DNA from 2 places in the Duganella paludis genome. Region 2 is predicted to be linked to the other one. Evidence: predicted binding sites of a transcription regulator. Region 2 holds the regulator's gene; the other holds the start of a gene.
The links. The regulator sigma-54, encoded in region 2, starts transcription at its own class of promoters, with help from an activator protein. The targets are predictions, from matches to a motif close to TGGCANGNAANCTGCTTT.
Positions count from the first base shown of each region.

Region 1: the regulator sigma-54 is predicted to act here: its motif matches at 4,977-4,994, upstream of prpB (methylisocitrate lyase).

Region 1 is NZ_CM136922.1:4,967,461-4,975,232, reverse strand. Features, by position in the region: gene prpF (2-methylaconitate cis-trans isomerase PrpF) at 1-209, opposite strand, end outside; gene acnD (Fe/S-dependent 2-methylisocitrate dehydratase AcnD) at 209-2,806, opposite strand; gene prpC (bifunctional 2-methylcitrate synthase/citrate synthase) at 2,809-3,957, opposite strand; gene prpB (methylisocitrate lyase) at 4,050-4,937, opposite strand; gene prpR (propionate catabolism operon regulatory protein PrpR) at 5,083-6,735, shown strand; gene ACXZ1M_RS21905 (alpha/beta fold hydrolase) at 6,837-7,709, shown strand; gene ACXZ1M_RS21900 (sensor histidine kinase) at 7,714-7,772, shown strand, end outside.
Region 2 is NZ_CM136922.1:3,605,672-3,613,443, forward strand. Features, by position in the region: gene ACXZ1M_RS16000 (cation:proton antiporter domain-containing protein) at 1-608, opposite strand, end outside; gene ACXZ1M_RS16005 (KpsF/GutQ family sugar-phosphate isomerase) at 735-1,724, shown strand; gene ACXZ1M_RS16010 (KdsC family phosphatase) at 1,724-2,248, shown strand; gene lptC (LPS export ABC transporter periplasmic protein LptC) at 2,260-2,853, shown strand; gene lptA (lipopolysaccharide transport periplasmic protein LptA) at 2,871-3,455, shown strand; gene lptB (LPS export ABC transporter ATP-binding protein) at 3,457-4,209, shown strand; gene ACXZ1M_RS16030 (RNA polymerase factor sigma-54) at 4,216-5,688, shown strand; gene hpf (ribosome hibernation-promoting factor, HPF/YfiA family) at 5,766-6,125, shown strand; gene ACXZ1M_RS16040 (alginate lyase family protein) at 6,216-7,139, shown strand; gene ACXZ1M_RS16045 (enoyl-CoA hydratase/isomerase family protein) at 7,150-7,772, shown strand, end outside.

The DNA of each region.
Region 1 (7,772 bases), 1.4 Mb from region 2:
TTGCTGGTGCTCGAAGTCGCGCCGCCCATGCCGTCGATCTGCTTGCCGTAGGGGTCGGGGCTGCCGATCACGCGCAGCAGCAATTGGTCGCGCGCGGCGCCGGGCTGCTGCGCCGCCTCCGGCAGATCCTGCAGACGGAAGAACACGCCCTTGCTGGTGCCGCCACGCATATAGGTGGCGGGGATTTTTATTTGCGGTTTATGAACCATCATGCAGCCTTTGCTGATTCAAGGAAGTCCTGCGCGAAGCGCTGCAGCACGCCGCCGGCTTCGTAGATGGACACTTCTTCCGCCGTATCGAGACGGCAGGTCACCGGCACGTCCAGGCGCTCGCCGTTGCGGCGATGGATCACCAGCGTCAGCGTCGAGCGCGGCGTGCGGTCGCCGATCACGTCGTAGGTTTCCGTGCCGTCCAGCGCCAGCGTCAGACGGTTCACGCCCGGCTTGAACTCCAGCGGCAGCACGCCCATGCCCACCAGGTTGGTGCGATGGATGCGCTCGAAGCCCTCGGCCACGATGGCCTCCACGCCCGCCAGACGCACGCCCTTGGCCGCCCAGTCGCGCGACGAGCCCTGGCCGTAGTCGGCGCCCGCAACGATGATCAGCGGCTGCTTGCGCTCCATATAGGTCTCAATCGCTTCCCACATGCGCAGCACCTGGCCTTCCGGTTCCACGCGCGCCAGTGAGCCGGCTTTCACTTTGCCGTCCGTATCGCGCACCATCTCGTTCTTCAGCGTTGGATTGGCGAAGGTGGCGCGCTGCGCGGTCAGGTGGTCGCCACGGTGGGTGGCGTAGGAATTGAAGTCCTCTTCCGGCAGACCCATTTTGTGCAGATACTCGCCGGCTGCCGAATCCATCATGATGGCGTTCGACGGCGACAGGTGGTCGGTGGTGATGTTGTCGCCCAAAACCGCCAACGGACGCATGCCGCTCAGCGAGCGCTTGCCAGCCAGTGCGCCTTCCCAGTACGGAGGACGACGGATGTAGGTGGTCTGCGGACGCCAGTCGTACAGCGCGCTGACCGAAACGCCGTCATCCGCCTGCTTGGCAAACATCGGAATGTAGACCTTGCGGAACTGCTCCGGCTTGACGGCGCTGGCGACGATGGCGTCGATCTCTTCGTCCGTCGGCCAGATGTCCTTCAGCGTCACCGGCTGCCCGTTGGCGTCGATGCCTAGCACGTCCTTCTCGATATCGAAGCGGATGGTGCCGGCGATGGCGTAGGCCACCACCAGCGGCGGCGAGGCCAGGAAGGCCTGCTTGGCGTATGGGTGAATGCGGCCGTCGAAGTTCCGGTTGCCCGACAGGACGGCGGTGGCGTACAGGTCGCGCTCAACCACTTCCTTCTGGATCACCGGATCGAGCGCGCCGGACATGCCGTTGCACGAGGTGCAGGCATAGGCCACCACGCCGAAACCGAGCTTTTCCAGCTCAGGCATCAGGCCAGCTTCTTCCAGGTACAGCGTCACGGTCTTGGAGCCAGGTGCCAGCGATGACTTCACCCACGGCTTGCGCGTCAGGCCGCGCGCGTTGGCGTTGCGGGCCAACAGGCCTGCGGCGATCATGTTGCGCGGGTTGTTGGTGTTGGTGCAGCTGGTGATGGCGGCGATGATGCAGGCGCCGTCCGGCATCAGGCCCGGCTCATTTTCTACCACGCCGCTGATGCCGCGCGCGGCCAGCTCACTGGTCGGCACGCGGCTGTGCGGATTCGATGGGCCGGCGATGTTACGCACCACGGTCGACAGGTCGAACGTCAGCACACGCTCATACTCTGCGCTGGCCAGCGCATCGCCCCACAGGCCGGTCTCCTTGGCGTAGGTTTCCACCAGTTTAACGGTTTCGTCATCGCGACCGGTCAGCTTGAGGTACTTGATGGTCTGCTCGTCGATGTAGAACATCGCGGCGGTGGAACCGTATTCCGGCGCCATGTTGGAGATGGTGGCGCGGTCGCCCAGCGTCAGGTGCGAAGCGCCTACGCCATAGAACTCCAGGTAGGACGACACCACCTTCTGCTTGCGCAGGAATTCGGTCAGCGCCAGCACGATGTCGGTGGCGGTGATGCCCGGCTGCGGCTTGCCGCTCAGCTCAACACCGATGATGTCCGGCAGTCGCATCCACGATGCGCGACCGAGCATCACGCTCTCCGCTTCCAGGCCGCCGACGCCGATGGCGATCACGCCCAGCGCATCGACCATCGGCGTGTGCGAGTCGGTGCCGACCAGCGTGTCCGGGAAGGCCACGCCGTCCACGGACTGAATCACCGGCGACATGCGCTCCAGATTAATCTGGTGCAGGATGCCGTTACCCGGCGGGATCACGTCGACGTTCTTGAACGCCTTCTTGGTCCAGTTGATGAAATCGAAGCGGTCTTCGTTGCGGCGGTCTTCAATCGCGCGGTTCTTGTCGAAGGCCTGTGGATCGAAGCCGCCGCATTCCACCGCCAGCGAGTGGTCCACCACCAACTGCGTCGGCACCACCGGATTGACCTGCGCCGGATCGCCGCCTTGCAGCGCAATCGCGTCGCGCAGGCCGGCCAGGTCGACCAATGCGGTCTGGCCCAGAATGTCGTGGCACACCACGCGCGCAGGGAACCATGGGAAGTCCAGGTCGCGCTTGCGCTCGATCAGCTGCGACAACGAGGCGTTCAGCGTGGCCGGATCGCAGCGGCGCACGAGGTTTTCAGCCAGTACGCGCGAGGTGTACGGCAGTTTGGCCCAGGCGCCTGGCTGGATCGCATCGACAGCGGCGCGCGCGTCGAAGTAGTCTAGCTGGGTGCCCGGCAAGGGCTTGCGGAAATTGGTGTTCATGATTATTGACGGTCCTTGATCGGGACGAATTGCAGGTCTTCAGGGCCAACGTAGTTGGCGCTTGGGCGAATGATCTTGTTGTCGATGCGCTGCTCGATGATGTGCGCCGACCAGCCGGAGGTGCGCGAGATGACGAACAGCGGTGTGAACATCGCGGTCGGCACGCCCATCATGTGGTACGACACGGCCGAGAACCAGTCCAGGTTCGGGAACATCTTCTTGATTTCCCACATGACGGATTCGAGGCGCTCGGCGATATCGAACATCTTGGTCGAACCGGCTTCCTCGGACAACTGACGCGCCACGTCTTTAATAACCACATTGCGCGGATCGGAAACCGTGTACACCGGGTGACCGAAGCCGATCACCACTTCCTTGTTGGCGACGCGGTTGCGGATATCGGCTTCCGCTTCGTCCGGATTGTCGTAGCGCTTCTGGATTTCGAAAGCGACTTCGTTGGCGCCGCCGTGCTTGGGACCGCGCAGCGCGCCGATGGCGCCGGTGATGGCCGAGTGGATGTCGGAGCCGGTGCCCGAGATCACGCGGCTGGTGAAGGTGGACGCATTGAACTCGTGTTCCGCGTACAGGATCAACGAAGTATGCATCGCGCGCACCCACGAATCGCGCGGCTTCTCGCCGTGCAGCAGGTGCAGGAAGTGGCCGCCGATGGAATCGTCGTCGGTTTCCACTTCGATGCGCTTGCCGTTGTGGCTGTAGTGATACCAGTACAGCAGCATGGAGCCGAAGGACGCCATCAGGCGATCGGCGATGTCGCGCGCGCCTGGGGTGTTGTGGTCGTCCTTTTCCGGCAGCACGCAGCCCAGCACGGAGACGCCGGTGCGCATCACGTCCATCGGATGGGCGGAGGCAGGCAGTGCTTCCAGCGCCGACTTCACCGCTTGCGGCAGGCCGCGCAGCGAGCGCAGTTTGGCTTTGTAGCCGCGCAGCTCGGACTCGGTCGGCAGTTTGCCGTGCACCAGCAGGTAGGCGATTTCTTCGAACTCGCAGGTGGTGGCGACGTCCAAAATATCGTAGCCGCGATAGTGCAGGTCATTGCCGGTTTTACCGACGGAGCACAGCGCGGTGTTACCGGCGGCGACGCCGGACAGGGCGACGGATTTTTTAGGCTTGAAAGTGGTGGCTTCGGTCATTTACGGTCTCCGGTAAGCCGTCATTCCCGCGCAGGCGGGAATCCATACCCTGCATGGGTTCCCGCCTGCGCGGGAACGACGGCGGTGGTTAATTATTTTTTCTGTGCGGCGAACAGTGCATCCAGCTTCTGTTCGAAATCGTGATAGTTGATGCGCTCATAGAGTTCGGCGCGGGTCTGCATGGTGTCGACCACGTTCTGCTGCGTGCCGTCGCGGCGGATGGCGCCGTAGACGTTTTCCGCCGCCTTGTTCATGGCGCGGAAGGCCGACAGCGGATACAGCACCAGGCCCACATCGGCGCTGCGCAACTCGTCCACGGTGAACAGCGGCGTCGAACCGAATTCGGTGATATTGGCCAGCACCGGCACCTTGACGGCGGCGGCGAATTTTTTATACATATCGAGACTGATCATCGCTTCCGGGAAGATCATGTCGGCGCCCGCTTCCACGCAAGCGACGGCGCGCTCGATGGCGGCGTCCAGGCCTTCCACGGCCAGCGCATCGGTGCGGGCCATGATGACGAATTGGTCGTCGGTGCGCGCATCGACGGCGGCGCTGATGCGGTCGACCATCTCCTGCTTGCTGGCGATCTCCTTGCCCGGACGGTGGCCGCAGCGCTTGGCGCCAACCTGGTCTTCGATGTGCATGGCGGCGGCGCCGAACTTGATCATCGACTTGACGGTGCGGGCGACGTTGAAGGCGGAAGCGCCGAAGCCGGTGTCCACATCGACCAGCAGCGGCAGGTCGCACACGTCGGTGATGCGGCGCACGTCGGTCAGCACGTCGTCCAGATTGGAGATGCCCAGGTCCGGCAGGCCGAGCGAACCCGCCGCCACGCCGCCGCCCGACAGGTAGATCGCCTTGAAGCCGGCGCGCTTGGCCAGCAGCGCATGGTTGGCGTTGATGGCGCCGACAACCTGCAATGGGGATTCTTCCTGGACGGCTTTGCGGAACGCGGCGCCTGCGGAGTAGTGACTCATGGTGTGACCTTTCGGTGTTGCGTTAAAGTTGGCTTCACTAGTGCAAGGGCTGTGCCAGACCATCAAGCTATATAAATCAACAAGTTACGCGTACACTACTGTTTCACAATGAAACAGTGAAACAAAATTGAACTATAATTGAAACATGCGCCATTCTACGCCCCTGCCCTTCGACGCCAACGAGAAACCGGTTATCTGGACGGTTTCCGTCTCGCGCCTGTCCGATCTGTTCCGCGACATCACACTGGAATACGACAACCTGGCCACCATCGAGCCGATCAACCTCGGTTTCGACGAAGCGGCGAAACACATCCGCGAACGCCTCGCCACCGAGCGTTGCGACGCGGTGATCGCGGCCGGCTCCAACGCCGCCTACCTGAAAGGCCGGCTATCGGTTCCGGTGGTGATCGCCAAATTCAGCGGCCTGGATGTGATGCAGGCGCTGGCGCGCGCGCGGCGCGTATCGGACCGCATCGGCATCGTCACCTATCAGGAGCGGCTGGCGGAGCTGGCGGAATTTGCCAGCACCTTCGGCTTCCAGGTCGAGCAGCGCACCTACGTCACCGAGGAAGACGCGCGCGCGCAGATCAACGATTTGAAAGCGGCCGGCATCAAGGCCATCGTCGGCGCCGGGCTGATTACCGATCTGGCCGAGGAAGCGGGACTGACCGGCGTGTTCGTCTACTCGGCCGCTTCGATCCGTCACGCGTTTGACGATGCGTTGGAAATGGCACGCTTGACGCAGCTGGAATCCAACCGCAGCCGCGTGCGCGGTGCGGTGGTGACGGACACGCTGCGCGCCAAACACGGCATCAACGATCTGCGCGGCGACTCGGCGGCGATGGAGACGGTGCGGCAATCGGTGGTGCTGTATGCGAAGTCGCCGGCGACCGTGCTGATACAAGGCGAAACCGGCTGTGGCAAGGAGCTGGTGGCGCAAGCCATCCACCGCGAGGCGCCGCGCACGCTGGGGCAGAACCGTCCCTTCGTGGCGGTGAACTGCGGCGCGATTGCGGAATCGCTGCTGGAGTCGGAACTGTTCGGCCACGAGGAAGGCGCCTTCACCGGCGCACGGCGCGGCGGCCATGCGGGATTGTTCGAAGCGGCCAATCGCGGCACGCTGTTCCTCGATGAGATAGGCGAAATGCCGCTCACGCTGCAAACGCGCTTGCTGCGGGTGCTGGAGGAGCGTGAGGTTGTGCGTGTGGGCGGCACGCGACCGATACCGGTCAGCGTGCGCATCATCAGCGCCACGCATTGCGATCTGGAGCAGCGCGTGCGCGAGGGCCGCTTCCGCGCGGACCTGTTCTACCGGTTGGCGGTGCTGCGCCTGACGCTGCCGCCGCTGCGCGCGCGCGCCGAAGATGTGCTGCCGCTCGCGGAGTGGTCATTGAAAAACGCGCTGGCCTCGTTGGGTGCGCGGCCGCATCCGAACCTGCATGCGGAAATGGCGGCCTGCGCGCCGCTGCTGCAGCGCTACGACTGGCCGGGCAACATGCGCGAGCTGCGCAACCTGACCGAGCGCCTGGCGCTGTTCCTCGCGGCCGAGCCGCTGCAAGCGCTGACGCCGGCCTTTGTCCTCAGCGTCGCCCCGGAGCTGGCAGCGCGGCCGGAAGCGCCGCTCATCGCCAACAGCGCCGCCGCATGGAGCGCCGATGATCCAGCCGCCGGCGCTCGGCCGCAAGCGGAAACCGTGGCCAACGTCCTGGCCCGCTTCGGCGGCCGCCGAGACGCCGCCGCCGACTACCTCGGCATCAGCCGCACCACACTCTGGCGCAAACTCAAGGCCGAAGGCTGATTTACCGCTCATCACGGCTGCAAACCGTTCATCCCAAATCCGTCGCCGCCGCCGCGACGCACCGATAGCATGGCTCCACTTACTCACCAACGGAGAACACCATGCTGATCAAATCCATCGCCGCCCTTGCCGCCGCCCTCACCCTCGGCCACGCCGCAGCAGCACCAGCAACAGCGCATCCCGCCTTCAAGGTCGACGTCACCGGCACCGGCGCACCGATCATCCTGATTCCCGGCCTTGGCTCCCCCGGCAGTGTGTGGGACGGCACGGTGGCGCATTACTGCGGCAGCGGCAAGCATCAGTGCCACGTGCTGACGCTGGCCGGTTTCGCCGGCCAGCCCGCCATCGACACGCCGCTGTTACCAGCCGTGGAACAGCAACTGAGCAGCTACATCGCCGAGAACAAACTGCAACGCCCAATCGTCATCGGCCATAGCCTGGGCGGCTTCCTCGGCATGAAACTGGCGGCCGGCCACCCGGAACAGGTGGGCCGTCTGGTCATCGTCGACACGCTGCCGGCATTGGGCGCCACCCAGGTGCCGAACATCACCGGCGCGCAGCTTAAACAACTGGCCGAAGGCATGCGCGCCAACATGAAGTCGCAGGACGCGGAAACCTTCAAGGCCGGCCAGATGAACATGCTGCGCACCATGATCACCAAACAGGAGGACATGGACCGCATCAAGGCCGCCGGCAAGCTGTCGGACCGCAACACCGTCATCGACGCCATGGCCGACCTGATGGCCAGCGATCTGCGCGAAGACATCAGCCGCATCACCGCGCCGACACTGGTGCTGGGCACATGGATCGCCTACAAGGACTACGCGCCCAAGCCGGCCATCACCGCCATGTACACCACGCAGTACGCCAAGCTGCCGGGCGTGCGCGTTGAGATAGCCGACAACGCCCGTCACTTCATCATGTACGACGATCCGGCTTGGATGTATGATCGTATCGATAACTTTTTGAACTAAGACCATGAGCCACCAACGCCCCCTGCTTGCGCGCCTGAACTGGTACTGGATCTTCCAGATCGC
Region 2 (7,772 bases):
AGCAGCAGCGCCAGCACGATCACGGCCTTCAGGCCGGCCCAGGCCAGCGTTTCCATCAGCTTGTCCGGCGCTTCGCCCAGCGAGGGGATCAAAATCAGCAGCGGCACCACCGCCAGATCCTGGAACAGCAGGATGCCGATGATTTTGCGGCCATGCTCGCTTTCCAGCTCCAGCCGCTCGGTCAGCATCTTGACCACGATGGCGGTCGAGGACATGGCCAGCGCGCCGCCCAGCGCGAACGAGGCCTGCCAGCTGATGCGCAGCGCCGGCGGCAGCTGGGTGGCGATGGTCCAGCCAAATATCATGGTGGCGACGATAGTGAGTACTACCTGCGCCATGCCCAGCCCGAACACGATGCGGCTCATGGCCTTGAGTTTGGGCAGGGAAAATTCCAGGCCGATGGAGAACATCAGGAACACCACGCCGAATTCGGCCAGGCCGTGGGTGGTTTCGCTTTGCTCGGCCAGGCCCAGCGCGTGGGGGCCGATCAGGATGCCGACGGCCAGGTAGCCGAGCATCGGCGGCAGATGCATCATGCGGAAAGCGACCACGCCAAGCACGGCGCTGCCCAGCAGCAAGAGGGTGAGTTCCAGGGGTGAAAACGTCATTTCAACATCGCCAGTGAGTAAAGTTCGTTGTTTGTGGGGTGGCGAGCACGTTATGTTTTGACTGGCAAGTTTTTTGCTTTCTCAATTCGGCTATACTTGGGCATGAGTGTAACCCATGAAAAAACAATGCTGAAAGTTTTTGATGCAAAAACGGCACTGCGCCTTGCCCGCGACACCCTGCAAAACGAAGCAGATGCCATTCATGCCCTGAACGCCCGTCTGGAAAACGACGATAGCGTGGTGCAGGCCATCTCGCTGCTGCTCAATTGCAGCGGCCGCGTGGTGGTGTCCGGCATCGGCAAGTCCGGCCATATCGGCCGCAAGATCGCCGCCACCCTGGCTTCGACCGGCACGCCGGCGCTGTTCGTGCACCCGGCCGAAGCGGCCCACGGCGACCTCGGCATGGTCACCGCCGACGATGCCTTCATCGCCATTTCCTATTCCGGCGAGAGCGCGGAACTGATGACCATCCTGCCGGTCGTAAAACGCATGGGCAGCAAAGTCATTTCGATCACCGGCAAGCCAGGCTCCAGCCTGGCCACCATCGCCGACGTCCACCTGAACGTGGCCGTGGCCAAGGAGGCTTGCCCGATGAACCTGGCGCCGACCACCTCGACCACCGTCACGCTGGCGCTGGGCGACGCCCTGGCCGTGGCGCTGCTGGACCTGCGCGGCTTCAAGGAAGAAGATTTCGCCCGCTCGCACCCCGGTGGCGCGCTGGGCCGCCGCCTGCTGACCCACGTGCGCGACGTGATGCGCAGCGGCGACGCCGTGCCGAAGGTGCCGGCCGACGTCAAGCTGACCGACGCCCTGCTGGAAATCACCCAGAAGGGCATGGGCATGACCGCCATCGTCGATGCCGACGACAAGCCGATCGGCGTGTTCACCGACGGCGACCTGCGCCGCATGATCGAAAAGGTCCAGGATTTCAGCAAGGTCGTCATCAAGGACGTGATGCACGCCAATCCGCGCAGCATTTCGCCGGAGAAGCTGGCGGTCGACGCCGTGGCCGTGATGGAACAGTTCCGCATCAACCAGATGCTGGTGACCGATGCCGACGGCAAACTGGTCGGCGCGCTGCACATTCATGATCTGACCCGTGCCAAGGTGATTTGATGCTGACTTACGTGGAACGCGCCGCGCGCGTCAAGCTGATGATTTTCGACGTCGACGGCGTGCTCACCGACGGCAGCCTGCATTACGGCGCCGACGGCGAGGCCCTGAAGACCTTCAACGTGCAGGACGGCCTGGGCATCAAGCTGATCCAGGAAGCCGGCATCCAGACCGCCATCATCAGCGCGCGCACCTCGCCGCAGGTGATCAAGCGCGCGGCCGACCTGGGCATCAGCCATTTGCACCAGGGCGGCCACGACAAGCTGACGCCGTTCAACGCGTTGCTGGAAAAGACCGGCCTCACGGCCGAGCAGGTTGGTTTCATCGGCGACGACGTGGTCGATCTGCCGATTTTGTCGCGGGTCGGCTTCGCCGTCGCCGTGCCGAACGGCCGCAAGGAAGTGCTGGAGCGCGCCCACCACACCACCGTCGCCCATGGCGGGCGCGGCGCCGTCCGCGAGGTGTGCGAGCTGGTGCTGCACGCCCAGGGCCTGTACGAGCGCGTGATGGCGCAGTTCCTGGTTTGATGGGGGCAAACATGCGTAAGAGAACAGCACACCGCTGGCAGCTGACCATGATCATCATGGTCGGCGTGTTTGTGGCCGCCGGCAGTTTCTGGCTGGTGCAGGTGGTCAACCAGTCCGGGCAGGAGGCGCAGGCCGACCGCTTCCGCGACGAGCCGGACTACATCATCGACCGCTTCAGCACGGTACGCATGAACAAGGAAGGCCAGCCTTCCTACATTATTTCCGGCGACAAGCTGACCCATCGCCCGATCGATGATTCTTCGCTGATCGACAAGCCCTTCGTACACGGCCTGTCGAGCGGCCAGCCGCCGATGGATATCCATGCGCAGACCGCGTATGTCGATCAGGGCAATACGCGCGTGCGGCTGAATGGTAATGTGGACGTGATGCGGCCGGCCACGCCGCAGGCGCAGGGACTGCGCTTGCAGACCAGCACGCTGACCGTGTACCCGGACGAAGAACGCATGGAAACCGATGCCAAGGTGGAGATGCAGGCCGGCCAGGCCACCGCCAGCGGCACCGGCATGAAAGCCAACAACGCCACCCGCCAGATCGCACTGGGCGGGCGCGGAACGATGACGATACCGCCACGCGCGGGACAATGAAGGAACGACACATGAACATGAAACGATTAATCCTGTCGGCGGCGCTGATGCTGCTGGCCTGCGTTGCGCAGGCCGAGAAGGCCGATTCCAGCAAGCCGACCCAGATCACCTTCGACCAGCTCGATGCCGATGACGTCAAGCAGGTCAAGACCTTCACCGGCAATGTGGTGCTGACGCGCGGCACGCTGCTGATGAAGTCGCCCAAGGCGGTGGTGACCGAAGATCCGGAAGGCTACCAGTTCGTGGTGCTGACCAGCGGCCCGGGCGTGCAAGCCACCTTCCGCCAGAAGATGGACGGCGTCGGCGACCAGTGGGTCGAAGGCCAGGCCGACCGCATCGAATACGACAACAAGACCGAGCTGGTGAAGCTGTACGCCAAGGCGCAGATCAAGAAACTGGAAGGCGGCAAGCCGGCCAGCCAGGTCGACGGCGAATTCATTTCCTACGACAGCCGCAAGGAATTCTTCGCCGTGAAGAATACCGCCACCGGCGAGAGCAAGCCGGGCGCCGGCCGCAGCACCATGGTGATCCAGCCGTCGACCAAGCTGGTCTCGCCTGCGACGCCGGCCGTACCGACCACGCAGCCTGCGCCGGGGAAATAAGATGGAAGCAAACTGCGGTAGCACCCTGATCGTCAAAGGCCTGCAAAAGACCTACGGCAAGCGCCAGGTGGTGCATGACGTGTCCCTGCAGGTCGAGTGCGGCGAAGTGGTGGGCCTGCTCGGCCCCAACGGCGCCGGCAAGACCACCTCGTTCTACATGATCGTCGGCCTGGTGCCGTCGGACGCCGGCAGCATCGACATCAGCGGCACCGACATCTCCTCGCTGCCGATCCACCGCCGCGCTTCGCTCGGCCTGTCCTACCTGCCACAGGAAGCGTCGGTGTTCCGCAAGCTGACCGTGGAAGAGAATATCCGCGCCGTCCTCGAAATTCAGAAAGTGGACGGCAAGCCTTTATCCAAGGCTGCCATTGATGAACGGCTGAATACCCTGTTGGCCGATTTGCAAATCGAAAAGCTGCGCGAGAACCAGGCGCTGTCGCTCTCCGGGGGCGAACGCCGCCGGGTGGAGATTGCGCGCGCCCTGGCCACCAATCCGCGCTTCGTGCTGCTCGATGAACCATTCGCCGGGGTCGACCCGATTGCCGTGATTGAGATCCAGCGCATCGTGCGCTTCCTCAAGGAACGCGGCATCGGCGTCCTCATTACCGATCACAATGTGCGCGAGACGCTGGGCATCTGCGACCGCGCATATATCATCAACCAGGGAACGGTGCTGGCCTCCGGCCGTCCGGACGACATCATCGCCAACGAATCGGTGCGTCGTGTCTACCTGGGTGAACATTTCCGCATGTAACCCTCAATGAAACAGTCTTTGCAACTGCGCACGTCGCAGCACTTAGCGTTGACGCCCCAGTTGCAGCAGTCGATCCGGCTGCTGCAACTGTCGACGCTGGAGCTGCACCAGGAACTCGAACAGCTGCTGACCGATAACCCGCTGCTGGAACGTCTCGACGATCCGCTCGACCACTCGCTGCGGCTGCTGTCCGATGGCGCCATCAACCAGCAGGCGCCGGTCGGCGAAGCGCCGCCCGAAGGTCCGCCCAACGAAGCACCGGCCGCCGAGGCCGACGCCTACGACGGCCCGGCCGCCGACACCGAGAGCACCACCGCCGAAGCCGATATGGACTGGGGCGACGCCGGCCGCAGCAAGAACAGCGACGACGAGGAATCGCGTCCGCAACTCGAAGCCCATCACTGCACGCTGCGCGAGCACCTGATGGAGCAGATGCGCGTGACGGTGCTGGAAATGCGCGACCGCGCGCTGGTCGAACTGATCATCGATGCGCTCGACGAGAACGGCTACCTGGAGGAAGCGTTGGAAGAAATCCACGCGCGCCTGCCGGAAGAACTGGAAGTCGAGATCGAGGAACTGCAGACGGCCCTGAGCCTGCTGCAAAGCTTCGATCCGATGGGCGTGGGCGCGCGCAACGCGTCCGAATGCCTGGCGCTGCAAATCAAGCGCTTGCCGGGCGTGCCGATGGTGACGCGGCGCATGGCGCTGGCCATCGTCGAGAACCACCTGACCTGGTTCGCGCAGCGCGATTTCAACAAGCTGAAAAAGACCCTGCTGTGCGACGATGAAGACTTGCGTGAAGCGCAGGCCGTGATCCGCCAGTGCAATCCGCATCCGGGCGCGGCCTTCGCGTCCGACGTGTCGGACTATGTGGTGCCGGACGTGATCGTGAAGAAATCGCGCAACGGCTGGCAGGTCAGCCTGAACAACGACGTCATGCCGCGCCTGCGCGTGAACGCCATGTACGCCAACTTGCTCAAGCAGGGCAAGGGCGAGGGCGCCATGGGCGCGCAATTGCAAGAGGCCAAGTGGCTGATCAAGAATATGCGCCAGCGCTTCGATACGATCCTGCGGGTGGCGCAAGCGATAGTAGAAAGACAAAAGAACTTTTTCTCGCATGGCGCGGTTGCCATGCGGCCCCTTGTGCTTCGCGAAATTGCTGATACACTGGGTTTACACGAGAGTACTATTTCTCGGGTAACAACTCAGAAATATATGCTGACCCCGCATGGCATGTTTGAGTTGAAATATTTCTTTGGTAGCCATGTCGCCACCGAAGCGGGGGGTGAAGCAAGTTCGACGGCGATACGTGCATTGATCGTGCAACTGACAGGAGCAGAAGACCCGAAAAATCCTTTATCCGACAGTAAGATTGCGGACATGCTGGGAGAACAAGGCATGGTGATTGCGCGGCGAACTGTTGCCAAATATCGCGAAGCTCTCAAAATCCCACCAGTCAGCCTCCGTAAATCTTTGTAGTTACTTGGTTCCTGCGCGCCCGGTAGCAAAGGGCACCGCACTAACCGTTAGAAGCGACATTATCTTTAGGAGTGTGTATGAATCTCACCATCAGTGGACATCATCTCGAAGTGACCTCGGCTATTCGCGAGTACGTGCAGAATAAACTGGAACGTGTCACCCGCCACTTTGATCAAGTGATTGATATTGCTGTCATCCTGACCGTAGATAACCTTAAAGAGAAAGATAAACGCCAGAAGGCTGAAATCAACCTGCGCATGTCGGGTAAAACCGTCTACGTGGAAAGCCTGTCGCAAGACCTGTACGCCGCCATCGATACCCTGATCGACAAGCTGGATCGGCAGGTCATGAAGTACAAGAACAAAGTTCAATCGCACGGGCACGATGCCATCAAGCATATCCCGGATAGCTACGAACCCGCTGCCGCCGCCCTATAACAACGGCCCCGGCACACCAAACGAAGGGCGCAAGAGGGCGCCCTTTTTTGCAATCGTGAAGTTAAACGTTTAACTTGCATTGGGAGTTCCATGAAATCATTGTGTACCGCAGCGGCACTGGCACTGGCATTGACATCGAATCTGGCCCACGCCTGCGAGGCGCCGCCGCCGGCGCGCAGCGACATCGACGCCAACAGCTACTACTCGGACAAGAACCATTCGGTGGTCGATCCCGTGCTGCGGGCGCGCAACATCGCCAACACCAAACCGATCGAGGATTTCCTGTCGCAGGTGGCGCGTGACGCCAACGCCGGCACGCGCGACGATGCCGCCTGCGCGTTGACCTGGCTGGCCGATTGGGCCGGCCAGAAAGCCATGCTGGGCACGATGTCGAGCGAGCAGGCCTATTACGTGCGCAAGTGGACCTTGAGCGGCATGGCGCTCAACTATGCGCGCATCAAGCAGCACGCCACGCCGGCACAGCGCGCGCAGATCGAGGGCTGGTTCAAGCAGCTGGCCGACGCCACCATGGCGCACTCGGACGCCAAGACGGGTGTGCGCAACAATCACTATTACTGGGAAGGGCTGGCCGTGACGGCGGTGGGCGGCGTGACCGGCGACACGCGTTACCTGCACTGGGGCCGCAAGGTGATCGAGCATGCGCTGGGCCAGATGGAGGCGGACGGTTCGCTGCCGGCCGAGATGGCGCGCGGTGTCAAGGCGCTGCACTATCAGGTGTATGCGGCCACGCCGCTGGTGTTCATCGCCTCCATCCTGGACGTGCGCGATGCGCGGCTGGATCAGCTGGTGGCGTTCACGGCGGCGGCATCGGCCGATCCGTCCGGCATCGCCAAACGCACCGGCTTCGAGCAGGAGCCGGTGGGCAGCCGCGAGGTCACCACGATTTACAACCGTCACCAGGGCAAGGCGCCGCCGCCGGCCGGCAAGGCGTTGTGGCAACCGCGCATGGGCGGTTCGCTGGACGTGCCCAATCCGCTGGAGCATCTGAAGTAGAATTGGAGGCATGAGCGAATACATCCACACCAGCATTAGCAACGGCACCGGCCTGATCGTCCTGGACCGGCCCAAGGCCCTCAACTCCCTGTCGCTGGACATGGTGCGGGCGATTACGCAGGCGCTGCTGGCTTGGCGTGATGACGCGGCGGTGGCCGCCGTGGTCATCCGTAGCGGCAGCGAGAAGGCCTTCTGCGCCGGCGGCGATATCCGCTTCTTCTACGACGCAGGCCGCGCCTCGCCGCAGGCCGGCAGCGCGCTGGTGGAGGATTTCTTCACCGAGGAGTACGCGCTCAACCATCTGGTGCATTTCTATCCCAAGCCCTATATCGCGCTGATGGACGGCGTGGTGATGGGCGGCGGCATGGGCATCGCGCAGGCGGGGCCTGGTGCGCGCGTGCGCATCGTCACCGACAAGACCAAGATGGCTATGCCGGAAGTGAACATCGGCCTGTTCCCGGACGTGGGCGGCAGTTATTTCCTGCCGCGCGCACCGGGTGCGCTGGGCTACTACCTGGGTGTCACCGGGGTCACCATCAACGCCGCCGACGCGCTGTATGCCGGCCTGGCCGACCACTACGCGCCGCTGGCGGACCGCGCGGCGCTCGACGCGCTGCTGGCCGCCACGCCGGG